One region of the Methylobacterium sp. 142-1Y genome, then DNA from elsewhere that is predicted to be linked to it. Evidence: riboswitches for the same ligand, from Rfam matches in the RefSeq annotation. Region 1 holds a riboswitch; each other region holds the start of a gene.
What was found. A riboswitch is a leader RNA that binds a small molecule or an ion and turns the genes downstream of it on or off. The one in region 1 is predicted to bind cobalamin.
Positions count from the first base shown of each region.

Region 2: it holds a riboswitch for cobalamin, as region 1 does, so the genes downstream of both, AC3AOF_RS20760 (CbtB domain-containing protein) here and AC3AOF_RS08800 (TonB-dependent siderophore receptor) in region 1, are expected to answer to the same signal.
Region 3: it holds a riboswitch for cobalamin, as region 1 does, so the genes downstream of both, AC3AOF_RS14995 (TonB-dependent siderophore receptor) here and AC3AOF_RS08800 (TonB-dependent siderophore receptor) in region 1, are expected to answer to the same signal.
Region 4: it holds a riboswitch for cobalamin, as region 1 does, so the genes downstream of both, AC3AOF_RS05665 (TonB-dependent receptor) here and AC3AOF_RS08800 (TonB-dependent siderophore receptor) in region 1, are expected to answer to the same signal.

Region 1 covers NZ_CM173224.1:1,913,901-1,919,627, reverse strand. Annotated here, with positions in the region: gene AC3AOF_RS08805 (hypothetical protein) at 1-58, opposite strand, end outside; gene AC3AOF_RS08800 (TonB-dependent siderophore receptor) at 58-2,187, opposite strand; cobalamin riboswitch at 2,346-2,570, opposite strand; gene AC3AOF_RS08795 (TAXI family TRAP transporter solute-binding subunit) at 2,670-3,602, opposite strand; gene AC3AOF_RS08790 (putative bifunctional diguanylate cyclase/phosphodiesterase) at 3,794-5,727, opposite strand, start outside.
Region 2 covers NZ_CM173224.1:4,535,227-4,540,953, forward strand. Annotated here, with positions in the region: gene cobW (cobalamin biosynthesis protein CobW) at 307-1,341, opposite strand; gene AC3AOF_RS20750 (DUF1636 family protein) at 1,338-1,715, opposite strand; gene AC3AOF_RS20755 (CbtA family protein) at 1,712-2,458, opposite strand; gene AC3AOF_RS20760 (CbtB domain-containing protein) at 2,545-2,721, opposite strand; cobalamin riboswitch at 2,753-2,952, opposite strand; gene cobU (bifunctional adenosylcobinamide kinase/adenosylcobinamide-phosphate guanylyltransferase) at 3,015-3,584, shown strand; gene cobO (cob(I)yrinic acid a,c-diamide adenosyltransferase) at 3,581-4,186, shown strand; gene AC3AOF_RS20775 (prephenate dehydrogenase/arogenate dehydrogenase family protein) at 4,386-5,171, shown strand; gene AC3AOF_RS20780 (peptidoglycan DD-metalloendopeptidase family protein) at 5,323-5,727, opposite strand, start outside.
Region 3 covers NZ_CM173224.1:3,297,582-3,303,308, reverse strand. Annotated here, with positions in the region: gene AC3AOF_RS15000 (hypothetical protein) at 1-73, shown strand, start outside; gene AC3AOF_RS14995 (TonB-dependent siderophore receptor) at 140-2,206, opposite strand; cobalamin riboswitch at 2,381-2,576, opposite strand; gene AC3AOF_RS14990 (IS110 family RNA-guided transposase) at 3,026-4,039, shown strand; gene AC3AOF_RS14985 (TonB-dependent receptor family protein) at 4,396-5,727, opposite strand, start outside.
Region 4 covers NZ_CM173224.1:1,191,543-1,197,269, reverse strand. Annotated here, with positions in the region: gene AC3AOF_RS05670 (PepSY domain-containing protein) at 1-192, opposite strand, end outside; gene AC3AOF_RS05665 (TonB-dependent receptor) at 192-2,321, opposite strand; cobalamin riboswitch at 2,579-2,783, opposite strand; gene AC3AOF_RS05660 (extracellular solute-binding protein) at 3,048-4,223, shown strand; gene AC3AOF_RS05655 (ABC transporter ATP-binding protein) at 4,589-5,656, shown strand.

The DNA of each region.
Region 1 (5,727 bases):
GGGCACGGGCGGCGGCTGCATCCCGGCCGGCATCGCCCTTGCGGAGAACGGCCGCCATCAGAACCGCACCGACAGGGTGCCGGTGAACCGCCGCGGGGCACCCGGATAGACCCGGAAGACGTTGAGCGAACTCTCGTAATAGGTGGTGTCGAAGATGTTCTCGACGTTCAGGCCGAAACGGACGTTCTCCCATTTGTAATAGGCCAGCGCGTCGACGGCGATGTAGCCCGGCAGCCGGAAGGCGCCGCCATTGGCGTCGCCCGCCCGCTCGCCGACGGCGCGCACGCCGCCGCCGATCCCGAACCCCTTCCAGGGCCCCTCCTGCGCCTCGTGCACCGCGAGCAGGCTGCCCGAGTGGCGCGGCACGTTGATGAGCGGGGCACCCACCGGCAGCACGTTGTCCTTCGTGACGACCGCGTCGGCGAAGACGTAACCGGCCAGGACCTTGATCGACGGCGAGAGCTGGCCGGCCGCCGTGAACTCGAAGCCCTGGCTGCGCACCGCGCCGGCGGCGATCGAGAAGCCGGTGTTGTTGGGATCGGCGGTGAGGACGTTCTGGCGCTCGACCCGGAAGGCGGCGCCGGTCAGGCTTAAACGCCCGCCATACAGGTCGAGCTTGGTGCCGACCTCGTAGCCGAGGCCGGTCTCCGGCGCGAACGGGCCCTTGAACGACGAGGCGGCCGCGTCGGGCCCGATATTCGGCCGGAAGCTCGTGCCGACATTGGCGTAGAGCGACAGATCCGGCAGCGGCTGGTAGACGAGGCCGGCCCGGGGCGTGGCGGCGAAGTAGGTCTGGTCGCTCCGGACCCCGGTGGTGCGCTCGCGGAACGACTGCTCGAAGAAGTCGAACCGCACGCCGACCAGCGCCTTCCACTCGGGCGACAGCGCGATCTGGTCCTGGGCGTAGAGCGCCGTGTTGGTGACCTGCTCGAACCCGTTGGTCTGACGGGTGTAGTTCGGAAGCGGCCGGCCGTAGACCGGGGCGTAGATGTCGAGGGAATAGGGATCCTGGCGGGTGTTGGAGCGGATCTGCTGGTAGGTGCCGTCGGTGCTCTCGCGCTCGAAGCCCAGCAGCAGGGTGTGGCCGATCCCGGCGGTATCGAAGCGCCCGACCAGCTCGGCCTGGCCGAGGGCCACGGCGGCGCGGTAGTTGCGATAGTTGCGGTCGCGCAGGACCGTGCGGTTGTCGGCGGCGATGTCCCGCACCTCGACCGCCTCGCCGGCGAGCGAGTTGGAGTTGAGGTAGGTGGCAAGCCGCATCTGCCAGTCGGCATCGAGGCGGTGGTCGACCCGGATCTGCATCGAGTCGTTGGTCTGCCGGATGCTCTGGCCCGGCTCGCCGAGGAAGCGCGAGATCGGCAGGAACCCGAGCCGGTTGTCGATCGCGATGACGCCGCGGTCGAACACCGTGCGGTTCCTCAGGAACTCGGTCTCGACCGTGACCTTGGTGTCGGGCGTGACCTGCCAGCTCACGACGGGGGCGACGAACAGCCGGTCGCCGTCGACGAAATCGCGAAAGCTGTTCTGGCGCCCGGTCGCGAGGTTGAAGCGGTAGAGCAGCGTGCCGTCTTCGTTGAGCGCGCCGCCCGAATCGATTGTGCCGCGGACCTGCTCGAACGAGCCCCAAAGACCGCCCATCTCGACGAAGCGTTCCGCGGTCGGCTGCTTGGTGATGATGTTGACGAGGCCGCCCGGGTCGCTGCGCCCGAACAGGCCGCCGCCGGGGCCCTTCAGCACCTCGATCCGCTCGACGTTCTGGGTGTCGGGCGGCGGCGGGAACCCGCGGTTGAGGGGAAAGCCGTTCTTGTACAGCTCCGAGGTGGTGACGCCCCGGATGGCGTAGCTGAAGATGGTGAGGCCGCCGAAATTGTTCTGCTGCGCGACGCCCGGCATATAGGTGAGGACGCGGTCGACCCGCGTCGCCGCGAGGTCGGTGACGACCTCTCGCGGCGCGACGGTGACGACCTGCGGCACGTCGCGCTGGGGCGTATCGGTCTTCGTGCTGCTCACCGCCCGGTCGCCGCGAAAGCCCGGGGTCGGGCCGATGAGCCCGATCGTGCCGGCGGCGGAGGGCGCCGGGAGCGCAGGGGCGCCCGCCACCACGACCTCGTCGAGGGCGATGGTCTCCTGCCCGTGCGCGGTGCCGGCCGCGAGGATCAACCCCAGGGCGGTCGCCAGGGCGGGCATGGGATGATGAAGAGGCGGGCGGGTTCTCAACGAAGCATACTCGATGTTGCCGCGCGAATGCGTCCGGGCGAGTGGCAGGCCGAAGGCCGCGCGAAAATCGCGCGGCGCACAGCCCGACCGCTCCCCCGGGCCGCACCGCCCGCGGGACGTGACCGCGCCGCGAGGCGCATGCCGAGGCAGGTCTACTGGCTCGCGGAGCACCGGTCCCGCCTCGCCTTCCCGGTGCCAGGCGCACCAGTGGCTTTCGGCGGCGGGTCATCTCCGCTCACAGTTGCGGGGGCAGCCTCGGCCTCACCGCGGATGCTTCCGCATCCGATGGGGTCACCGAGCTCCCGCTTCGCCCGCGGGCTCAGCACCCGGGGAACCTTGGCGGCACCATCCATGGCAGCCCGACCGTGCGTAAGCAACACTCGGAAACGCAATGTAATAATGTTACCGAACCTGTGTCCACAGGAACACACCGGCCGGCGACGGGCCCGGGCCTACTCGCCGCGCAGGAAGGCCGCCGTCGCCGGATGGAGCCAGGATGCCGGAACCGCCCCCGACAGGTCGCGGGGGTCGCTCGGCCGCTCGTGCGGCAGGTGCCGGGCGAGGGCCGGCTTCGCCTTGTCGATCGCTGCGACGAAGCGGGCCACCGCCGCCGGGTCGAGGCCGGGCTTGCCGAGGATGAAGCTCCACGATCCCACGGTGTCGATTGCCGCGTCCTGGCCCGGGAAGGTGCCGGGCGCCACGGTGATGCGCCGCAAGGACGGGCTCGCCGCCAGGATCGCCGGAAGAGCCGTCGCCGGGGGGCCGAGGAAGCGAGCCCCGCCCGGACCCTCGGCCATCGCGCGGAAGCCCGGCCAGCCGGTGCCGCCGCCGAACAGGGCCGCGGCCTGGCCTGCCCGTACCATCACCGGGCCGTCGCCGGCATGGTCGAGGAGAATCGGCCCGATGTCGCGCTCGGGGTCGATGCCTGCCCCGCGCAGGATCGTCCGGCCCATGGCGGTGAGGCCGGAACTGCGCGTGCCCAGGGCCACCGGTTGCCCGCGCAGGTCGTCGAGGCTGCGAACCGGGCTGTCGGCCGGCACCACGAACAGGCCCGGCGCCGCGTAGACCGGGGCGACCACGGTCACGGCCGGCGGCGCGCCCTGCTGGCCAAGCGCCTCGTAGGCGTATTCGCCCTGGACGAGGCCGAGATCGACCCGTCCGTCACGCAGGAGAACCAGGTTCTCGGTCGAGCCCTTGCTGGAGCGCAACTCCACGGTGAGATCCGGGTCCACCTCCCGGATCGCCGCCGCCAGCGCCTCGCCATAGGCCGGGAAGCCGCCGCCGGGCGTCGCGGTGGCCAGGACGAGGCGCAGGGGCTCGCCAGCATGGGCGGAGGTTAGGAGGCCGATCCAGGCGGCAGCGGCGATCAACCTGCGATTCAACATGGGTTAAGGTGTCCTCGACCGTCCCGACGGTGGTGCCACCCGGCCCGCCTCCGCTCAAGCCACGGCTCACGCCGTCCACCGGCATAGGGGCCGCCTGCGGTGCCACGCATGCGACCGGGCCGTCACCTCCCCTGCCCGTCGACGGTCGGGTTGCCGTTCCGGCGGCGGGCCTGCCCCGCCCGCCGAAAGCCTCACGCCGCCGCGTTCTCGTCTCCGGGCTCCTCGCTCGTATGCTCGGCGAAATGGGCGATCGGGCCGGGGCGGCCGAGAAGATAGCCCTGCGCCTCGTGGCAGTTCTCGGCCCCCAGGAAGGCGAGCTCGGCCGAGGTCTCGACGCCCTCCGCCAGGACCGGCAGGCCCAGCCCCCTCCCTAAGCCCAGCACCGCCCGCATGATCGCCGCGGTCTCGTGGTTGACGTCGACGGCGCGGATGAACGACCGGTCGATCTTGATCTTGTCGAACGGGAAGGCGCGCAGGTTGGACAGGGACGAGTAGCCTGTGCCGAAATCGTCCATGGCGATCCGCACCCCCATCGCCTTGACCCGGCGCAGGGCGGCGAGCGCCCGCACCGGATCGCGCACGAGCGCTGTCTCGGTGATCTCGAGTTCGAGCCGGGCGGGAGAGAGGCCTGTGGTGAACAGAACTTCGTGGACGAGCTCGGCGAAGCCCGGGGCGTGGAGCTGCACCGCCGAGACGTTGACGGCGATGCGCAGCGGCTTGTCCCACGAGGCCGCCTCGCGGCAGGTCTCGCGCAACACCCACTCGCCGATGCCGAGGATGCTGCCGGTCTCCTCCGAGATCGGGATGAACTGGTCCGGCGGGACGTTGCCGCGCTCCGGGTGCTGCCAGCGCAGCAAGGCCTCGAAGCCGACGACGATCCCGGTGTCAATCGCCATCTGCGGCTGGTAGTCGATCCGGAACTCGCCCCGCTCGACGGCGTGGCGCAGGTCGTGCTCGAGGGAGCGGCGATCGCGGATCTGCGCGGCGAGCACCGGTTCGAAGAACCGGTGGACGCCCCGTCCATGGTTCTTGGCGCAGTACAGCGCGGCGTCGGCGTGGTTGAGCAGGGTCTGGGCGTCCTCCGCGTCGGTCGGGCACAGCGCGATGCCGATGCTGGTCGCCAGGATCGGGCCGGCGCCCGCCCGCTGGTTGCCCTCGCGGATCACCCGCAGGATCTCCTCGGCGAGGAGCCCGGCCTCCTCCGCGCGCGCGAGGTCCGGCATCACGATCGCGAACTCGTCGCCGCCGAGGCGCGCCATCATCTGCCGCGGGCCGAGAACCGGGGCGATCCAGCGCGCCAGGGCCTGGAGCAGGCCGTCGCCCATGGCGTGGCCGTAGAGGTCGTTGACGTCCTTGAAGCGGTCGAGGTCGAGGCAGAGGACGGCGACGAGGCGGCCTCCGGAGCGCGCCGCGGCGATCTCCTCGTCGAGGCGGGCGCGGAAGCTCGCCCGGTTCGGCAGGCCGGTCAGGGTATCGTGGTGGGCCAGGAACTGGATGTCCTGCTCGGCCTTGCGCCGTGCCCGCAGGTCGCGGACCGCGACGGCGTGGAAGGGCCGGTTGCCGAGCGGCCGCCGGATCACGTCGACCGGCAGCGCCTCGCCGTCCGCTCCCCTGAGTTCGGCCTCGACGAGGTGGCCGTTCGGGCCGGCGTCGAGGCGCGCGACCACGACCTCGGGCAGGATCTCGGTGATCGGCCGTCCGACCAGAGCCGCCGGCGTCCGGCCGATCAGCTCGGCGAGGCTGGTATTGACGGTCACGATGCGCCGGCCCTCGCAGATCGCGATGCCCTCGACCGCGGCGTCGGCGAGGCTGTTCATCAGATCCTGCGACTCGCGCCGGCGCCGGGCGCGGCCGTCCAGAGTCAGGCCGGTGAAGGCGAGGACGAGGAGCGTCAGGCTGGCAAAGCCCAGCGAAGCGGCGAACTCGCCGCCGCTGGCCGTCGGCACGAGCCCGCCGGCGGCCAGGCTGAGCGTGACCGCGTGCGGCAGCATCACCGCGCAGGACAGGAGCAGGGCTCCGGCGGCGCGGCTCGCCGGGCTCTCCCGCAGGCTGCAATTCAGGGCGAGGCCGGAGAGCACGATCCCGGCCGCCCCGGACAGGGCGAGGCCGGCGAGCCAGGCCGGAC
Region 2 (5,727 bases), 2.6 Mb from region 1:
TTCGAGACCGACGATATGGCCTCGGCCGCGCCGACTTCAAAGTATAGCGCGGGTTTCTCCCTCCCCCCTCTGCGGGGGAGGGTGGCCTACCAAGTAGGCCGGGAGAGGGGCAGCGCGACGATATTCCCGGGGGGCTCTTCACAACGGGTCTGCCCTCTCCGGAAGCGGCGTCCCCTCTCCCGGCTCGCTTTCGCTCGCCACTCTCCCCCGCAGAGGGGGGAGGGGGTCAGCAGCGCCACGTCCTTTCCCCGGACAAGCCTGCGGCTGCGCGGAGAGGGGACGTGCACGAACCGGAGCGTGAGCCCGTCAGCCCTTCAACGCCGCCGCCACCGCGTCCTTGTCGAACCCGGTGAGCCCGATCACCACCAGCGTCCCGTCCCGGTGCTCGCCCGGGCGCCAGGGGCGGTCGTAATGGTGGGCGACGCGGCGGCCGACGCCCTGGACGACGAGGCGCATCGGCTTGTCGGCGACGGCGCAGAAGCCCTTGATCCGCAACACCCCCGCCACCTCGGCGGCCTTCGCCACCCGTGCGGCCAGATCCTCGGGCGAGCCCGCCGCCTTCACCGGCAAGGCCACGCTCTCGAAATCGTCGTGGTCGTGATCCTCCTCCGTCTCGTGGTGCGACGGGCGGGAGGCGAGATCGTCCTCGGCGGCGGCATTCAGGCCCAGCAGCACGCGGGGATCGAGCGCGCCGTGGGCGGTCTCGACCAGCTTGACGGCCCGCGGCAGGTGCGCCTCGACCTCCGCGCGGACCCGCGCCCGCTCGGCCTCGTCGAGAAGGTCGGACTTGTTCATCACCACGAGGTCGGCGCAGAGGAGCTGGTCCTCGAACACCTCCTCCAGCGGGTTCTCGTGATCGACGCTGGCATCCGCCGCGGCTTGCGCCGCCATCGCCTCCGGATCGTCCGCGAACGCGCCCGAGGCCACCGCCGGGCCGTCCACCACCGCCACCACGCCGTCGACGGTGACCCGCGAGCGGATCGCCGGCCAGTTGAAGGCCTGGACCAGGGGTTTCGGCAGGGCGAGGCCGGAAGTCTCGATCAGGATGTGCTCCGGCGGCTCCGGCCGGTCGAGGAGCTTGTTCAGCGCCGGCACGAAATCGTCGGCGACGGTGCAGCAGATGCAGCCGTTCGGCAGTTCCACCACCGCGTCGGCGTCGCAGCCCGGGATGCCGCATTCGGCGAGCAAGGACCCGTCGAAGCCGACATCGCCGAACTCGTTGACGATGATCGCGAGCCGCCTTCCGTCGTTGTGCTCGATGGCGTGGCGCACCAGCGTCGTCTTGCCGGCGCCGAGGAAGCCGGTGACGATGGTGCAGGGAATCTTGTTCAGGATGGTCATGCGGTCACCGGCGCGGGAGGGATGCGGGCAACGACACCCTTGCGGAATTCCTGCGGACGCGCGCGCCAGGGCACGATGCCGTCCGGGGTCCCGGCATAGAGGCCGATGCCGTCGAGGATAGTGTCGGCGGCGATGTTCGGGTCGAGGTCGCCGTAGACGTAGGTCCAGCGGCCCGGGCTCGCGACCGCGACCGTGCAGGGCCGCTTGCAGACCGAGAGGCATTCCACCGGCTCGATCCGGATCGGCGCCCCGGGCCGGGCCGCGAGGGCCTGCGCCAGCGCGTCGTGCAGGCGGGCCCCGGCGCGGGGACCTTCGCCTGTATCGGCGGCGTCGCGGCAGGTGGTGCAGACGTAGAGGGTGACGGGTTCGCTCACGCGGCCACCTCGCTGCGGCGAGCGACGCCTTTCGACCCGCTCACCGCCTCCCAGGCCCAGCCGAAGGCGAGGCCGAGCACGGCCCAGAAGGCGAAGCCGATCGCCAGCGACCGGGCCGCGAACTGCGCCGCGAAGACCGGCGGCATCGCGGAGATCTCTTCGGGCCCGTGCGGGGCGCCCCAGACATGCGGCGCGACGATGAGGGCGAGGCCGAGGCCGATCGCGGCCGGCCCGCGGCGGATTGCCACCAGGTAGAGGCCGATCGCCGTGGCGAGCGCGGTCGCCACCCACCAGAGCTGGCGCGATTCGAGCCCTGCCGCGGCGATGCCGGGCAGTTCCGGCGGCAGCCCGATCGCCGGAGCCAGGCTGGCGGCGAGAAAGCCGCCGATGCCGAACTTCAGCGCCTCGGAGGGCGTCACCGCGCGGCCGGTCGCGACCAGCACGGCGCCGAGAAGCAGCGCGTAGCCGACGCCGCTCACCAGGGTGGCGAGCGCCGTGAAGGCGAGGCGCGGCAGGCCGGGCGCCGGCTGCCATTGCGGCTCGGCCCCATGGTCGTGGCCCGCATGGGCGAGCACGATCAGCGGGTTGGCGAAGGCGTGACGGGCGGGGGCGACGGCCTCGGCGGTCTCGTATTTCTCCGCCGCCAGGATCAGCGGCGAGGTGAGGGCGAATTGCAGCGCGGAGGCCACGCATGCGGCCAGGAAGCCGGCGACCAGGGCCGCGGCGAGCAGACGTTTCGTCATGGGAGGATCACCTGCACGACCAAAGGGCCGCGGGCCCACGCCCGGTCAGGGCGCAGGCCGCACGGCCCGAAAGGATTCGGCCCTGGTCAGTGGCAGGGGAAGTTGGCGGAGTGGCGCCAATCGTGCGCGGCGTTGTGCAGGGCGACCACCGGCGCGAAGCCGGAGACGAACAGCAGGCCGACGCCGAGGGTGGCGGCGAGGAGGACGGCGCTCAGGCGCTCGCCGACCAGGGCGGGGGAGAGAGACCGGGTGATCGCGACCATGACGAACTCCTGCCGCCCCACCGGCGGCGTCGAGAGAGAAGGGGTGACGGCAGGTCTCCTGGCTCGCGGCCTCGTGCCGGCCCACCGCCTTCCCGGATCGCTCCAGTGGCCGATGGCGGACCGTGTTCGACCGCTCACAGTTGCGGGGGCAGCCGCGGCCCGCCGGAGGCTTCCGGCTTCCGCGTTCCCTTTTCACCTCGTCACCGAGGCACCGTCGCGCCGACCCTAGCGGGTCGGGAACGGGCTTGCAATCGACGCCGGCTGCCGCGACACCTCCGGCCCCGAGGTTTTCGATGCCAGATTTCGACGAGGAGAGGCCCGTGCCGGACCGGAATCGCGCCGCCCCGCGCCTGACCCTGGTGCTGGGCGGCGCCCGCTCGGGCAAGAGCCGCTACGCCGAGGGGCTGATCGAGGCGCAAGCAGGCCCCTGGCGCTACGTCGCGACGGCGCAAGCCTGGGATGACGAGATGGCTGCTCGCATCGCCGAGCACCGCACCCGCCGGCCCCCGCCCTGGGAGACGGTCGATGCGCCCCGCGACCTCGCAACGGTGATCCGGGGAGCGCCGGCCGGCCGGCCCGTGCTGGTCGATTGCCTGACCCTGTGGCTGACCAACGCGATGCTGGACGAGGCGGCCGACCTGGCGGCGGAACGCGATTCTCTGATCGAGGCGTGCAAGGCGGCACCGGGGCCGCTGGTGCTGGTCTCGAACGAGGTGGGGTTCGGCATCGTGCCGGAGAATGCGCTCGCCCGCCGGTTCCGCGACGAAGCCGGCCGCCTTCATCAACGTCTCGCCACCATCGCCGACCGGGTGGTGCTGGTGGTGGCGGGGCTGCCGATGATCATCAAGGGAGACGATCGATGAGCGGAGACGAGGCGGCGCGCCACCGCGCCAAGATGGAGAAGCGCAAGGCGGTGCAGGATGCCGAGGTGGCGGGCAAGACGATCGAGAAGGGCCTGCTCATCGTCCATACCGGCCCGGGCAAGGGCAAGTCGACCGCCGCCTTCGGGCTTATGCTGCGCGCGCTCGGCCGCGGCTGGCGGGTCGGGGTGGTGCAGTACATCAAGGGCGCCTGGGAGACCGGCGAGCGCTTCGCCCTGGAGCGTTTCGCCGATCAGGTCGCCTGGCACACGATGGGGGAGGGCTTCACCTGGGAGACCCAGGACCGCGACCGCGACGTGGCGGCGGCGCGTGCCGCCTGGACGCAGACCGAGGCGCTGATGGCCGATCCGACCGTCCGGCTCCTGATCCTCGACGAGCTCAACATCGCCTTGCGCTACGACTACCTGCCGCTCGCGGAGGTGGTGGAGGCCTTGAGCCGGCGCCGGCCGGACCTGCACATCGTGGTGACGGGCCGCAACGCCAAGCCGGAGCTGATCGCCGCCGCCGATCTCGTGACCGAGATGGGGCAGGTCAAGCACCACTTCGCCGCCGGGGTGAAGGCCCAGGAGGGGATCGAGTTCTGATCGACGCGTTCCGATTGACGACCCGGGCCGGATCGGCGTAGAGGCTCGGCCATGACCAGCCTCTTCCTGTCCGGACTCTATTACGCGCCGCTCAGTTAAGCGGCAGGGTGCTCGTCATCTCTCAACCGCTGCGACATGCCGGCGGTTGAGGCTCCAGGATACCAGGACCCGCCGGCCTCGCTCCCATCCGAGGTCTCCCGTGCCGTCCTCCCCCATCCCGCTTCCCGCCCTCGGCCTGATCGGCTTCGGCGCCTTCGGCCACCTCGTCGCCACGCATCTGGCGCCGCTGTTCTCGCTGCGGGTCCACGACCCGTTCGCGCCCGATTCCGCCTTCGCGGCGGCCGGCGTCGCGCGGTGCGGCCTCGCCGAGGCCGCCGCCTGCCCGGTGGTGATTCTGGCGACCCCGGTCTCGACCCTCGCCTCGGTGGTGCGCGACGTCGCCCCGCACCTGATTCCCGGCGCACTCGTCCTCGATGTCGGCTCGGTGAAGGTGCGGCCGGCCGCGATCATGCGCGCCGGCCTGCCGCCGGGCGTCGACATCGTCGCCACCCATCCGCTGTTCGGGCCGCAGAGCGCGCGGGACGGGTTGCGCGGCCTCAAGATCGCGGTCTGCCCGGTGCGGGGGAACCGCGCCCGACGGGTCGGCGCCTTCCTGCGCCGCGCCCTCGGGCTCGACGTGATCCTGACGACGCCCGAGGCGCATGACCGGGAGGCGGCGGCGGTGCAGGGCCTGACGCACCTGATCGCCAAGGTGCTGGTGGCGATGGAGCCGCTGCCGACCCGGATGACGACCCGCAGCTTCGACCTCGTGATGCAGGCGGTCGGCATGGTCCGGCACGACGCGCCGGAGGTCTACCATGCCATCGAGCGCGAGAACCCTTACGCGGCGGAGGTGCGGCGGCGGTTCTTCGGCCTCGCGGCGCAGATGGATGAGGAGTTGGGGGAGGGCGCATGCGTCGGGGAGACATTGCGGCTCGAGGCCTGATGCCATTCCGGATTCCGCGTCGCGGCCCCGGGATGTCGGCTTCCTCGGCGCTGGAACGCTGCACCATCGCGTTGCGGGACGATCTTCTCGCCGCAGACGCGAAAAAGCGGGACGCTCGCGCGCCCCGCTTCCTCGCTCGCCCGATCGGGCGTCAGTTGCTCGCCAGGTGCGGCACCGGATCGACCGGGGTCGCGCCCTTCCGGATCTCGAAGTGGAGCTGCGGCGAGGTGACGTTGCCCGACGCGCCGGACTTGGCGATGGTCTGGCCGCGCTTCACCTTCTCGCCGGGGCGCACGTCGATCTCGCCGTTATGGGCATAGGCCGAGACGTAGCCGTTGGCGTGACGCACCAGAACCAGCTTGCCGTAGCCCTTCACGTCGCTGCCGGCATAGGCCACGGTGCCCTCCTCGGCCGCCTTGACCGGGGTGCCTTCGGGCACCGCGATGTTGATGCCCTCGTTGCCGCTCGAGCCGTAGCCCGAGATCACGCGGCCGCGGGCGGGCCAGCGGAAGCTCGATTGCGGATCGGGCGCGGGCGCCGCCGGGGCGACGGCCGG
Region 3 (5,727 bases), 1.4 Mb from region 1:
GCAGTTCTGCGAGTACGCCTTGACCGCGGCAGGCCGCCGGTCCCTCGCACGGCGAGAGACCGGTGAACCGTGACAGGCGTTACCGCCGCGGGCGTTCGCCGAGGCCGACAGGGTCCTGCCGCAACGGACGGTTCCGCGATTAGAACCGGGCCGTCACGCTGAGCGTCACGCGCCGCGGCTCGCCGACACCGACCCAAAACGAGTTGTAGGATCGTTCGTAGTAGGTCGTATCGAAGATGTTATCGACGTTCAGGCCTACCCGCAGCTTGTCGGTTCGGTAATAGACCAGGGCATCCGCGAGCACGTAGCCCGGCAGCCGGAACGCCTCATTGCCGCTGTCGCCGAGGCGTGAGCCCACCACCCGGACGCCGCCGCCGATGCCGAAGCCCTTCCAGTCGCCGCCCTGCACCTCGTAGACGCCGAGCAGGCTGCCCGAGTGGCGCGGGATGTTGAGCAGCGGCGAGCCGACCCGCAGCACCTCGTCACGCGTCACCGCCGCGTCGATGAAGGCGTAGCCGCCGATCACCCGGAACTCCGGCGTCACCTGACCGACAAAGCCGAGGTCGAAACCCTGGCTGCGCACCGCCCCGGCGGCGATCTGGAAGAAGAAGTCCGCCGGGTCGGTGGTGAGGACGTTCTCCTTCTCGATGTGGAAGGCGGCGGCCGTGATGCCCAAGCCGTCGAACAGGTCGAGCTTGGCGCCCACTTCGTAGCCGAAGCCGGTCTCGGGCGCGAAGGGACGCGTCGCGCGGTCGAAGCCGGTATTGGGGCGGAAGGACGCTGCGACGTTGCCGTAGAGCGAGAGGAACGACAGCGGCTGATAGACGAGGCCCGCGCGCGGCGACAGGCCGGTGCGGTCCTGCTCGGTGCGGTCCCCGGCGTTCTTGTCCCGGAAGGTCTGGTTGTAGAAGTCGGTACGGTTGCCGAGCAGCAGCTTCCATTCCGGGCTCAGCGCGATCTGGTCCTGGGCGTAGAACGCGGTATTGCCGACATTTTCGCTCGCCCGGTACGAGCGCGTGAAGGGCGGCTTCATCTGGCCGTAGACCGGATTGAATAGGTCGAGCGCGAACGGATCGATGCGAGGCGTCGATCGCAGCAGGTTCTCGGTGCTGTTGTAACGCTCGTGTTCGAGGCCCAGCAGCACGGTATGGGCAATGGGACCGGTGTCGAAGCGCCCGACGAGCTCGGCTTGCCCGATCGCCACGCCCCAGGTGAAGTCGTGCCGGCGGAACTCGCGCAGCAGCGTACGGCCGTCGTCGAGAAGGCCGGTTGCACCGGTCTGCAGGCCGGTCAGGCTGCCGGTGTTGAGGTGGGTGGCGAGGCGCAGATGCCAATCGGCGTTGAAGGCGTGCTCCAGCCGCACCTGCAGGATGCCGGCCTCGGAGACCGAATCGTCTCCCGGCTCTCCGAAGAAGCGCGAGCGCGGCACCACCCCGAGGCGGTTGTTCACCGCCACCGTACCGCGATCGAAGGTCGCGCGGTTCCGCAGGTACTGTGCCTCGACCGTCAGCTTGGTGTCGGGAGTGACCTGCCAGCTCACCACGGGTGCGGCGAGCACCCGGTCGCCGTCGACGTAGTCACGAAAGCTGTCCTGGCGGGCGAGGACCCCGTTGAAGCGGTAGAGCACGCTGCCGTCCCGGGTCAGCGGGCCGCCGGCATCGACGGTGGTGCGGGCGGTGCCGAAGCTGCCGAACAGGGCGCCCATCTCGACGAACGGCAGGGCGACTGGCTGCTTGGTCAGGATGTTGATGGTGCCGCCCGGGTCGCTGCGGCCGTAGAGTGCGCCGCTCGGTCCTTTCAGCACCTCGATCGACTGGACGTTCTGTGTATCGGGCGCGCCGTTGTAGCCGCGAGCGATGTTGAAGCCGTTCTGGAAAATGTCCTGAGTGGCGAAGCCCCGCACCGAGTAGAGGGCGAGGTTCTGGTTGCCGAAATCGTTCTGCTTGGCGATGCCGGGCACGTAGTCGAGGGCGCGCTCGACGCGGGTGGCGGCGGTGTCGCGCAGAACCTCGCGGGGGACGACGTCGACCTGCTGGGGCAGGTCGCGCCTCGGCGTGATGGTCTTGGATCCGCTGTAGAGTTCCTCGACGCGGTAGCTCGGCGTCGCCGTAAAGGTGCCCTCGACCGAGATCGGATCGAGCGGGATGGTGGCGTCGGCGGGTGCCGATGAACTCGCGGGCTGGGCGCGAGATGGAAGGGCGGTCACGACGGGCGAGAGAGCGCAGGCGGCGATGGCACAAAGCCGGAGCGACGAACGAGAGCGGGACGGGATCACGGAGCCTCGGTGAACGGCTGTGGCACGTCACCGCGAACGAAGTCTCGCACGGATGCACGCATCCGCCTCGACACCCGTCGGAACACCCCGTCCGACGCGCTTCGCGTGTGACCACGGCTGACGGCAGGTCTCCTGGCTCGCGGGTCAGTGCCCGCCACCGTCTTCCCGGGTGAGGCACCCAGTGACACAGGTGGTGGAGGGCTCGCCGCTTACAGTTGCGGGGGCAGCTGCGGATTAGGACCTGGGTCCTCACCGCATTCCCTTTTGATCCCCGGGGGGAACCGTCGCTGTCTCTGTTACAGCCACGTTTCCGATCGTCAATGTCAGGCAGCGGCAATCCACTGGTTGTGCCGCTCAAAGCACACAACTTTCCTATGGCGAACCCCCCGCTGGCGAGGGAGACATCGGCTAGAGTCCAAATTCTATCAGCTTGGACGTGCGACAGACCGCAGAGGGAGGGAAGCAAGAGCTCGTGATTACGATAGGAAGGTCCGGATTGCTCGCCGAAGCGGTCGATCAAATTGAGAAACCCACAACTCATACTGTTTCCTGTACCTGATGTGTGGCCGTAGGCTGCTACGGCGAGGGCATCCGGCGGTCTCACGGTTTCCCGGTCTGCGTCCCCTGTCGCTCAACGGCGATGGCCGCACGATCGCCTTCCGGCCTGATCCCGGATGTCCTGATGGCTGCTCCGGACAGTCGATCGGGCCCTGCCTCGTGCAGGCGCCCGCGTACAGGACAGGATCACCCATGTCACACAGCGCCACCATCCCCACCGTGGCCGGCATCGATGTCGGCAAGCACTTCCTCGATCTCGGCTTCTTCCCGGCGGCCAAGCCGGTGCGTCAGGACAATACGGAGACCGGCATCGCCAAGCTGATCTCGACGCTCAAGCAGCGCGGGATCCGCACGGTCGCCCTGGAGGCGATCGGCCCCTACGCCTATCCCCTCATCGCCGCCCTGCGTAAAGCTGAGCTCGATGTCGCCCTGGCCGATCCGCGCCAGGTCAAGGCGTTCCGCTCCGCCGAAGGGCTGATCGCCAAGACAGACCGGCTGGACGCCGCCCTCATCGCCCGCTTTGCTCAGCGCATGAGCGAGCACCTGCGCCCCGCCCCGACCCCCGACCAGATCACCCTCAAGGCTCTCTCGACCCGGCGCCGCCAGCTCACCGAGCTGATCGCCATGGAGAAGACCCGCCTGGCCCAGGCCCTCGACCCGGCCATCGCCGACAGCCACAGGGCGGTGATCAAGGCCCTGACGGCTGCCTGCACCGAGGTCGAGGCCGCTCTCGAGGCACGCATCGCCGCCGAGCCTGGCCTGGCGCGCAAGCGCGCGATCCTGACCTCGATCCCCGGGATCGGTTCGCGCATCGCCAGCGTGGTGATCACCGACATGCCCGAACTCGGCACGCTCGACCGCAAGGCGGCGGCCAGTCTGGCCGGGATGGCGCCTCATCCGACCCAGAGCGGGGCTCACCCGGGCCGCCACGCGATTGCCGGTGGGCGTCCCTGCCTGCGCACGGCCTTCTACATGGCCGGGATGGTGGCGGCGCGCAGCTGTCCGGCCTTCCGCGAGCCGTACCGGGCGATGCGAACGGCGGGTAAGCCGGCCAAGGTGGCGATCGTGGCGTCGGGCCGACGCCTGGTGGTGCTGGCCAACGCCCTGGTGCGCGACGACACGACGTTCGAGGCGAGCAAGTTGCAGCAGGGAGAGGCCGGTCGGGGGGAGGAGAACGCCGCGTCCCCTGCGGGATCCGATCCGTGACGAGCGAGAGGAGCGATGTCTTCATCGCTCCTCTCGCCGAGCTTGGCGTTCGCCGGTGGGAGCGGGTCAAGGCCTTGTCGCGCGAAGCGCGAGGGCGCGCAGCGCCCGCCTTGACGCGCTCGCGCCGGTGAACGATCTGACCCCCATACGGCTAAAACCAAGCGCGGCACTGCCGATTGGCCCTTGACCGGCAATACAGTCGCCGATTGATCGCTTCGCGATGCGGAAACCGGCTTCGCTCAGGCGCCGCGCGGGCTGATGATACGGCGTCCGGAAGGAATCTTCCGGAAACAGTATCACGCCTGTGTGTGTTGGGACTGCCCAAGTGAAGCGCATATGCTTGGGCAGTGCCTTTCCTACCAGCGGTAGCGAAGGCCGCCGTAGACGGCCCGACCAGTGCCGGAGTTGAAAATTTCCGAGGAGGCATCGGCGACGCCTGCGATGGCTACGCTTGAGATGTAGTGCTTGTCGAATAGGTTGCGCGCTTCAAGGTAACCCGACCAGCCTGCGCCCGCGTCGAGGCCGACCCTGAAGTTCAGGAGTGCGTAGGCAGGCACCGTTAAGCTGTTAGCGTTGTCGGCGAAGTAAGCTTGCGGTGACCATTCGACGTTGGGACCGGCGAAGAAGCCGCTCGGATGCCGGTAGAGCAGCTCGGCGCGGAGATAGTGGGTCGGCACGCCGGGCAGGCGGTTGTTGCCGTAGCGCGCGTCACGGTCGAAGAAGAAGTCGTTGTACGTGTAGGCGGCGTTGAACCAGACACGATCGTCACCTGAGACGAGCGACTTGAGGAAGGCGACGCCGAACCCGGCCTCGACGCCCTGATGCACGGTGCGGTTGGCGTTGATGAGTGAGCAGGGACTGAACGGAGAGGTCGTCAGGCACTGCAACTCGTTCCTGACCTCCGAGCGGTAGAGCGACACGTCCCAGGTGAAGTCCGGCCGGATGCCGCGCGTGCCGGCCTCGTAGGTGGTGGCGGTCTGAGCCTTGAGGTTGGAGAACGCGGCCGACGAGAAGGAGTTGGCATCGAAGGTCGGCGCTTCCGCGCTGCCTGAGACGTTGCCGTAGACCTGCCAGCCCGGCTCGACATCCCACAGCACGCCGACCTTCGGGCTGAAGATGTTGTACGTGTTGCGGCCCGACTGGTTGCCGTCGCTCAGGAAGCGATCCTTCCGGTCGCGGGTCGCGTGAAGGAACAGCCCACCGGCGACGAGCGAGACGTTCGGCAGGGCGAAGAACGAGTTCTCCGCGTAGGCTGAAACGTTCTCTGAATAGTCGAGCGAGGAGAAGGTCAGGGCGCCCTTCCTGGCACCCGGCAGGTTTACGAACTGCCGGTAATTGATCGTACCGTTGTCGACGTTCACGCCCATGACCAGGCGGTTGCGGAAGCCGCCGATGATCCGATCATCGGTCACCCGCACGAAGCCGCCGTAATCCGCGACGGTGTAATCGAGATACTGGTAGATCGGATGGTCGACGTGGCGTTGCACGGTGAAGACGCCAAAATCCACCGTCGTCTCGTTGAAGCGCAGCGTCGTCTTGTTGGCGAGACGAACCGAGTCGATGTTGCGCTGCTGATCAAGCTCGATCCAGTACGGGTTCGCGGCGCGCGGGTTCCTGAGCGCGCCCTGCCGCGTGACCTCACCCGGAATACGGGAGTTGATCGTGTTGGCGTTGAGGTAGAAGCGGGT
Region 4 (5,727 bases), 720 kb from region 1:
CAGCCGCACGGCGTCGAGGCGGAGCGTCCCCAAGGCCGCGACCCGCTCCGCCTCGGTGAGGGTGGGGAAGCCGACGGCCAGCATCACCAGCCCGGAGACGAACCAGGTGACGATGAAGAGCGCGGTCGCGATGCCGAGCCAGCGATGGCCGAGATGCAGCCATCGCTTCAGGCGCTTGACGACACCTTTCATCAGAACGTGACGTGATAGGCGAGCTCGACCGAGCGCGGGCGGCCGAGCAGCCAGGAATTGGTGTTGCCCGAGATCGCGTAGAGCTGGTCGGTGAGGTTGTAGCCGCGCAGCGACAGGCGCGAGGTCGGCGTCACCTGCCAGTCGAGGGTGGCGTTGAGGAGCGTGTAGCCCGGCCGCTTCACCGTATTGGCGAAGTCGCTGAAGACCGGCCCGACATCGTTGACGCCGAGCCGCGCCACCCAGCCCGGCGCGAAGGCGTAGGCCAGCCAGACATTGGTGACGCGCTGGGGCACGTCGACCGGGACGTTGCCGGTAAACGACACCGCGGCGCCGTTGATCGTCTGGGCGAAGTTGTCGTAGCGGGCCCGCAGCAGGGCGGTGTTGGCCTCGATGCGCCACGCATCGGACAATTGGTAGGCGAAGGCGACCTCGACGCCGCGGGACGACTGGCTGCCGACCTGGGCCACCTCCGTCGGCCGGTCGGGGATCGGGGTCAGCAGGTTGTCCTTGCGGATGTGGTAGGCGGCGAAGGTCCACTCGCCGCGGCCATTGTCGAACAGGCCCTTGGCGCCGGCCTCGACCTGTTCGCCGGTGGCGAGCTGGAACTGCGATTGCGCCACGCTGGTGGTGATCAGGCTGCCGAGGGGATCGGCGGCGGTGGCGTATTGCGCGTAGAGGGCGAGGTCGGGCGTCGGATTGTAGACGGCGGCGACGCGGGTGCTGACGGAATCGAAGGTCTTCTCGAAGGCGGTCGACGCGAGCGGCCGGTTCACCGCCACCCGGGGGGCGTCGTAGCGGACCCCCGTGACCAGGGCGAATTGTGGCGTCAGCTCCAGCCGGTTCTCGGCGAAGACCGAGGCCTGGCGGGTGCGCGAGACGATGTCGGTGCGGGTGCCCGTGAGGTTGATGAAGCGCCCTTGGGCGAAATTGTACGGATCGACGACGCTCTCGCCGTCGAAGGGGGAGTTGCTGTCGCGGCGGAAATCGACGTGGTTGACGTCGAAGCCCAGGACCGTCGACGTCTTGAACCCGAACAGGCTGCCGCGGAACGTGGCATCGAGGCGGTTGCCGATCTGCTCCTCGTGATGGAAGATCTCGATATAGTCGCTGCGCTGGATCAGGCCGGTCGCCGGCTGGTAGGTATATTGCTCGACGTCGCGCCAATGCCGCTCGGTCGAGAGGCGGTAGGCGGTGTTGCGGATCGTGATGTCGGGAGTCGGGTTCCACTCGGTGCGCAACTGCGTCCAGTTGTCGAACCAGGCGATCTGCGAATCCCGGATGTTGTAGTTGGTGAAGCGCAAGCGGTCGGGTACCCGGCCGCCGACGAGCGGCGAGCCCCAGTAGCGGGTCGGCTCGTTATAACCGAGGTCGTGCGAGAGCGTGACGCTCAGGTCGGGCGCCGCCCGCCAGGTCACCGCGGCCGAGAGGGCGAGATTGCGGAAATCGCCGTCGGGCTTCACCCAGCCGTCGGCCCAGTTGCCGCTGAGATTGAACCGGTAGGCCAGGTTCTCGCCGACCGGCCCGCCGCTGTCGAGGGCGAGGCGTGCCAGGCCGTCCGAGCCGATCGCCGCCCGCGCCTCGCCGATGGGCGTGAAGACCGGCTTCTTCGGCACCACGTTGATGATGCCGCCGATCGCGCCCTCGCCGTAGAGCACCGAGGCCGGGCCGCGCAGGACCTCGATCCGCTCCGCCGACCAGGTGTCGAACGGGAAGGTGACCGTACCGGCCCCGACATAGAGCCGCGTGCCGTCGTAGAGCTGCTGCACCGAGCCGGCCCCGGCGAAGCCCCTCGCCGTGAAGGCGAGGTTGCCGTTGCCGGGCGCCGCGATGCTGGTGATGCCGACGGCGTTCTGGGTCACCGCCTCCTCGACGGTGTTCTGGCCCCGGGCCCGGACGGTCTCGCCGCTGATGATGTCGAGGCTCGCCGGGGTCTCGAGCGGGGTGAGGCCGAGGCGGGACCCCGAGCGCGACGGCGTCGCGAGGTTGAGGCCGGGCGCGGCCTCCTCGCGGTTGCGGCCCCCCGCGACGTCGATGCGGTCGAGGCTGATCTCCTCGGCGCAAGCAGGGGCGGCAACGAGCAGGACGGTGGCGGCGAGGGCGGTGGAGCGACGGGCGCGGAGCGCGGGCATGGAAGAGTCCAGGGCAGGATGGCGCCCCGTCCGTAGCCGGTCTCGCAAAAAATGTAACGTTATAAAGTTACATTTCCACTCTCCCGGACGATCTGCAGGACGCATTGCGCGCGTCCTGTCGGCGGATCGGGAGGGGAGGGGAGCGAGCATGGCGGGACGGCGCGAGGCTGTGGCACGTCACCGCGAACGACAGCGGGGCGAAGGCTCCTCGCCTCTCGCCTCGACACCCATCAGGACACCCCGCCCGACGTGCTCGCGTGTGACCACGGCTGACGGCAGGTCTCCTGGCTCACGGGTCAGCGCCTGCCATCGTCTTCCCAGGGAGCGTCGAGGATCCCCAGTGACGTAAGGTGATGGAAGGCTCGCCGCTTACAGTTGCGGGGGCAGCCGCGGCTTCGGGCTCGTCACCCTCACCGCGTTCCCTTTTGATCCCCGGAGGGAACCGTCGGAGGCAAGCTTAGCGATTCGGTTACGAAGGAGCAATGGTGATCGCGCGGTCGCTCACGGGGGCGATGCGCGGCGCCTCGCCGGATGGGCCGCCCGCGCAGTGGCGATCCGGTCCACTGTCCCCCCGGTCGATGGCGCAACGCGGCGCGGAGCCCGGCGACCTGTCGCAACGGCAGACTTGACGCCCTAAAATATTAGTGCACCAATGGATGAAAGTATGGAGCGATCCGTCGTCGCTCAAGGGCCGGCAGAGCCCGCAGGCAGCAAAACGGGGGAAACATGACGATCACACGCCGCAATGCGGTCGCGGGGCTCGCGGCCGGGGCGGGGCTCGTCCTCGGCGGGCGCGCCTGGGCGAACCTCGCCCTGCCGACCTCGCCCGTCGTCGTCACGGTGGTGGATGTCGCGGGCAACCTGGCGCTCACCCAGAAGGCGATCGAGGCCTATCGCCGGGCAAAGCCCGGCATCGTCTCGCGCTTCGCCTTCACCAAGGCACCGGCGCCGGAACTGCCCTCGAAGCTGAAGGCCCAGCAGGCCGCCGGCCGGGTCGACATCGACCTCGTGCTCACCGGCACCGACGGCATCGCCGCCGGCATCGAGCAGACGCTGTGGATCGACCTGAAGCCCTATGCCGGCCAGTTGCCGAAGCCCGCCGACATCTATCAGCCCGCCGCGCTCAGGCTGAACGGCCTGGCGCAGGGCCAGGGCCTGTGCGTCGCCTGGTACCCGTCGGGCCCGCTGATCGAGTACATGCCCGAGCGGGTGAAGACGGTGCCGACGAGCGCCGAGGAGCTTCTGGCCTGGGCGCGCCAGAACAAGGGCAAGTTCATGTATGCCCGTCCGGCCAATTCCGGTCCCGGTCGCACCTGGATCATGGGCCTGCCCTACATCCTCGGCGACAAGGACCCCAAGGACCCGGACAAGGGCTGGGACAAGACCTGGGACTACCTGAAGGCGATCGGCGAGACGGTCGACTACTACCCGGGCGGCACCTCGCAGACGATGAAGGAACTGGGCGAGGGCAGCCGCGACATCATCGTGTCGACCACCGGCTGGGACATCAACCCCCGCGTGCTCGGCGTGGTGCCGGCCGAGGCCAAGGTCGGGACGCTGAAGGATTTCCGCTGGGTGGCGGACGCCCATTACATGGCGGTGCCGAAGGGCGTGCCCGAGGAGAAGCTCGCGGTCATCCTCGACCTGATGGCCTTCCTGCTCCAGCCGGCGCAGCAGGCCTATACCTACGACGAGGGCTACTTCTATCCGGGCCCTGCCGTGAAGGGCGTCACCCTCGACATGGCCCCGCCGGAGAGCCGCGCGGCGATCAAGGACTTCGGCCGGCCCGAATACGACCGGATGATCGCCGACCACCCGATCGAGATGCCGCTCGACGCCGACAGGATGGTGGTGGCCTTCCGCCGCTGGGACGAGCAGGTCGGCTCCGGCAAGAAGCGGTGAGCCATGCCCGATACACGACAGCGTCCGGCCTTATGCCACCCGCAACCTCATCCTGAGGTGTCAGTCCATCAGAGATGGACTGACCTCGAAGGAGGGCTCCAGTTGGCTCGGAGACTTCTGGAGCCCTCCTTCGAGGTCAGTCGATCGAAGATCGACTAACACCTCAGGATGAGGTTGCGGGTGGGATAAGGCCGGTGCCGCACATGAACCGTCCCGTCGTGTACAGTGGCGTTGCGATTGGTCGCTACTCTATATATTCTATTTTGCCGCATTTTCTATGACGAGCCAGTCTCCGCTTCGTCGGGAAATGCTCTAACGCCGCAATGGTCGCCCGCAAAGAGGCGACGCGGCAGGAGAGGACACCGATGGCACGCCATCACGAGGCGCCGCAGGACCTGTGCTTGAGCGGCCTGAGCCGCCGGTTCGGCGCGATGACCGCCCTCGACGGGCTCGACCTGACGATCCGGGGCGGCGAGTTCATCGCGCTCCTCGGCCCGTCGGGCTGCGGCAAGTCGACGGCGCTCAACTGCATCGCCGGGCTCCTGCCGCTCACCGGCGGGTCGATCCATCTCGGCGAGCGCCGCATCGACCGGCTGAAGCCCGAGGAGCGCGGCTTCGGCATGGTGTTCCAGAGCTACGCGCTGTTCCCGCACATGACCGTGGCGAAGAATGTCGGCTTTGGCCTCGCCATGCGGGGCATCAAGGGCCAAGAGGCCGCGCGCCGGGTCGAGGATGCGCTGGCCCTGGTGCGGCTGCAATCGCAGGCCGCCAAGCTCCCGGGCCAGATGTCCGGCGGCCAGCAGCAGCGCGTCGCCATCGCCCGGGCGATCGTGATCGAGCCGCCGGTGGTGCTGATGGACGAGCCGCTGTCGAATCTCGATGCCAAGCTGCGACTGGAGATGCGGGCCGAGATCCGCCGCATCCACGACGCCATCGGCTCGACCACGATCTACGTCACCCACGACCAGGACGAGGCCCTGTCGATGGCCGACCGGGTCGTGGTGATGCGCGACGGGCGCATCCGCCAGGTCGGCACGCCGGAAGACCTCTACGAGCGGCCGAGCCACCCGGACGTCGCCGACTTCATGGGTTTTCGCAATCGCCTGCGCGGGCGCGCGGTCGCGGTCAGCGGCGACCGGGCCGAGGTCGAGATCTGCGGCACCCGCCTCGCCGGTACCCTGCGGGACGCTTTGAGCCCCGGCGCCCCCGCGGTCGCGGCGATCCGCCCGGAGGACCTGACGATCGCGGCCGACGGCCTGCCGGCCCGTGTCGCCAGCGTCGAATATCGCGGGCGGGCCTTCTTCGGCACCGCCGTGGCGCAGGACGGGACCGAGCTGTTCTTCCGCTCCGACCGATTGGTGTCGCAGGACGAGACCCTGTGCTTTGCCGCCGCCTCGCCGCGGGTCCTGGTCTTTCCCGGGGAGGCGGCGTGACCTCGGCCTCGCTTCCCAAAACCTCGCTTCCCAAGACCGCGCCGGCCCGCGAGGAGGCGCCGCCGCTCTCG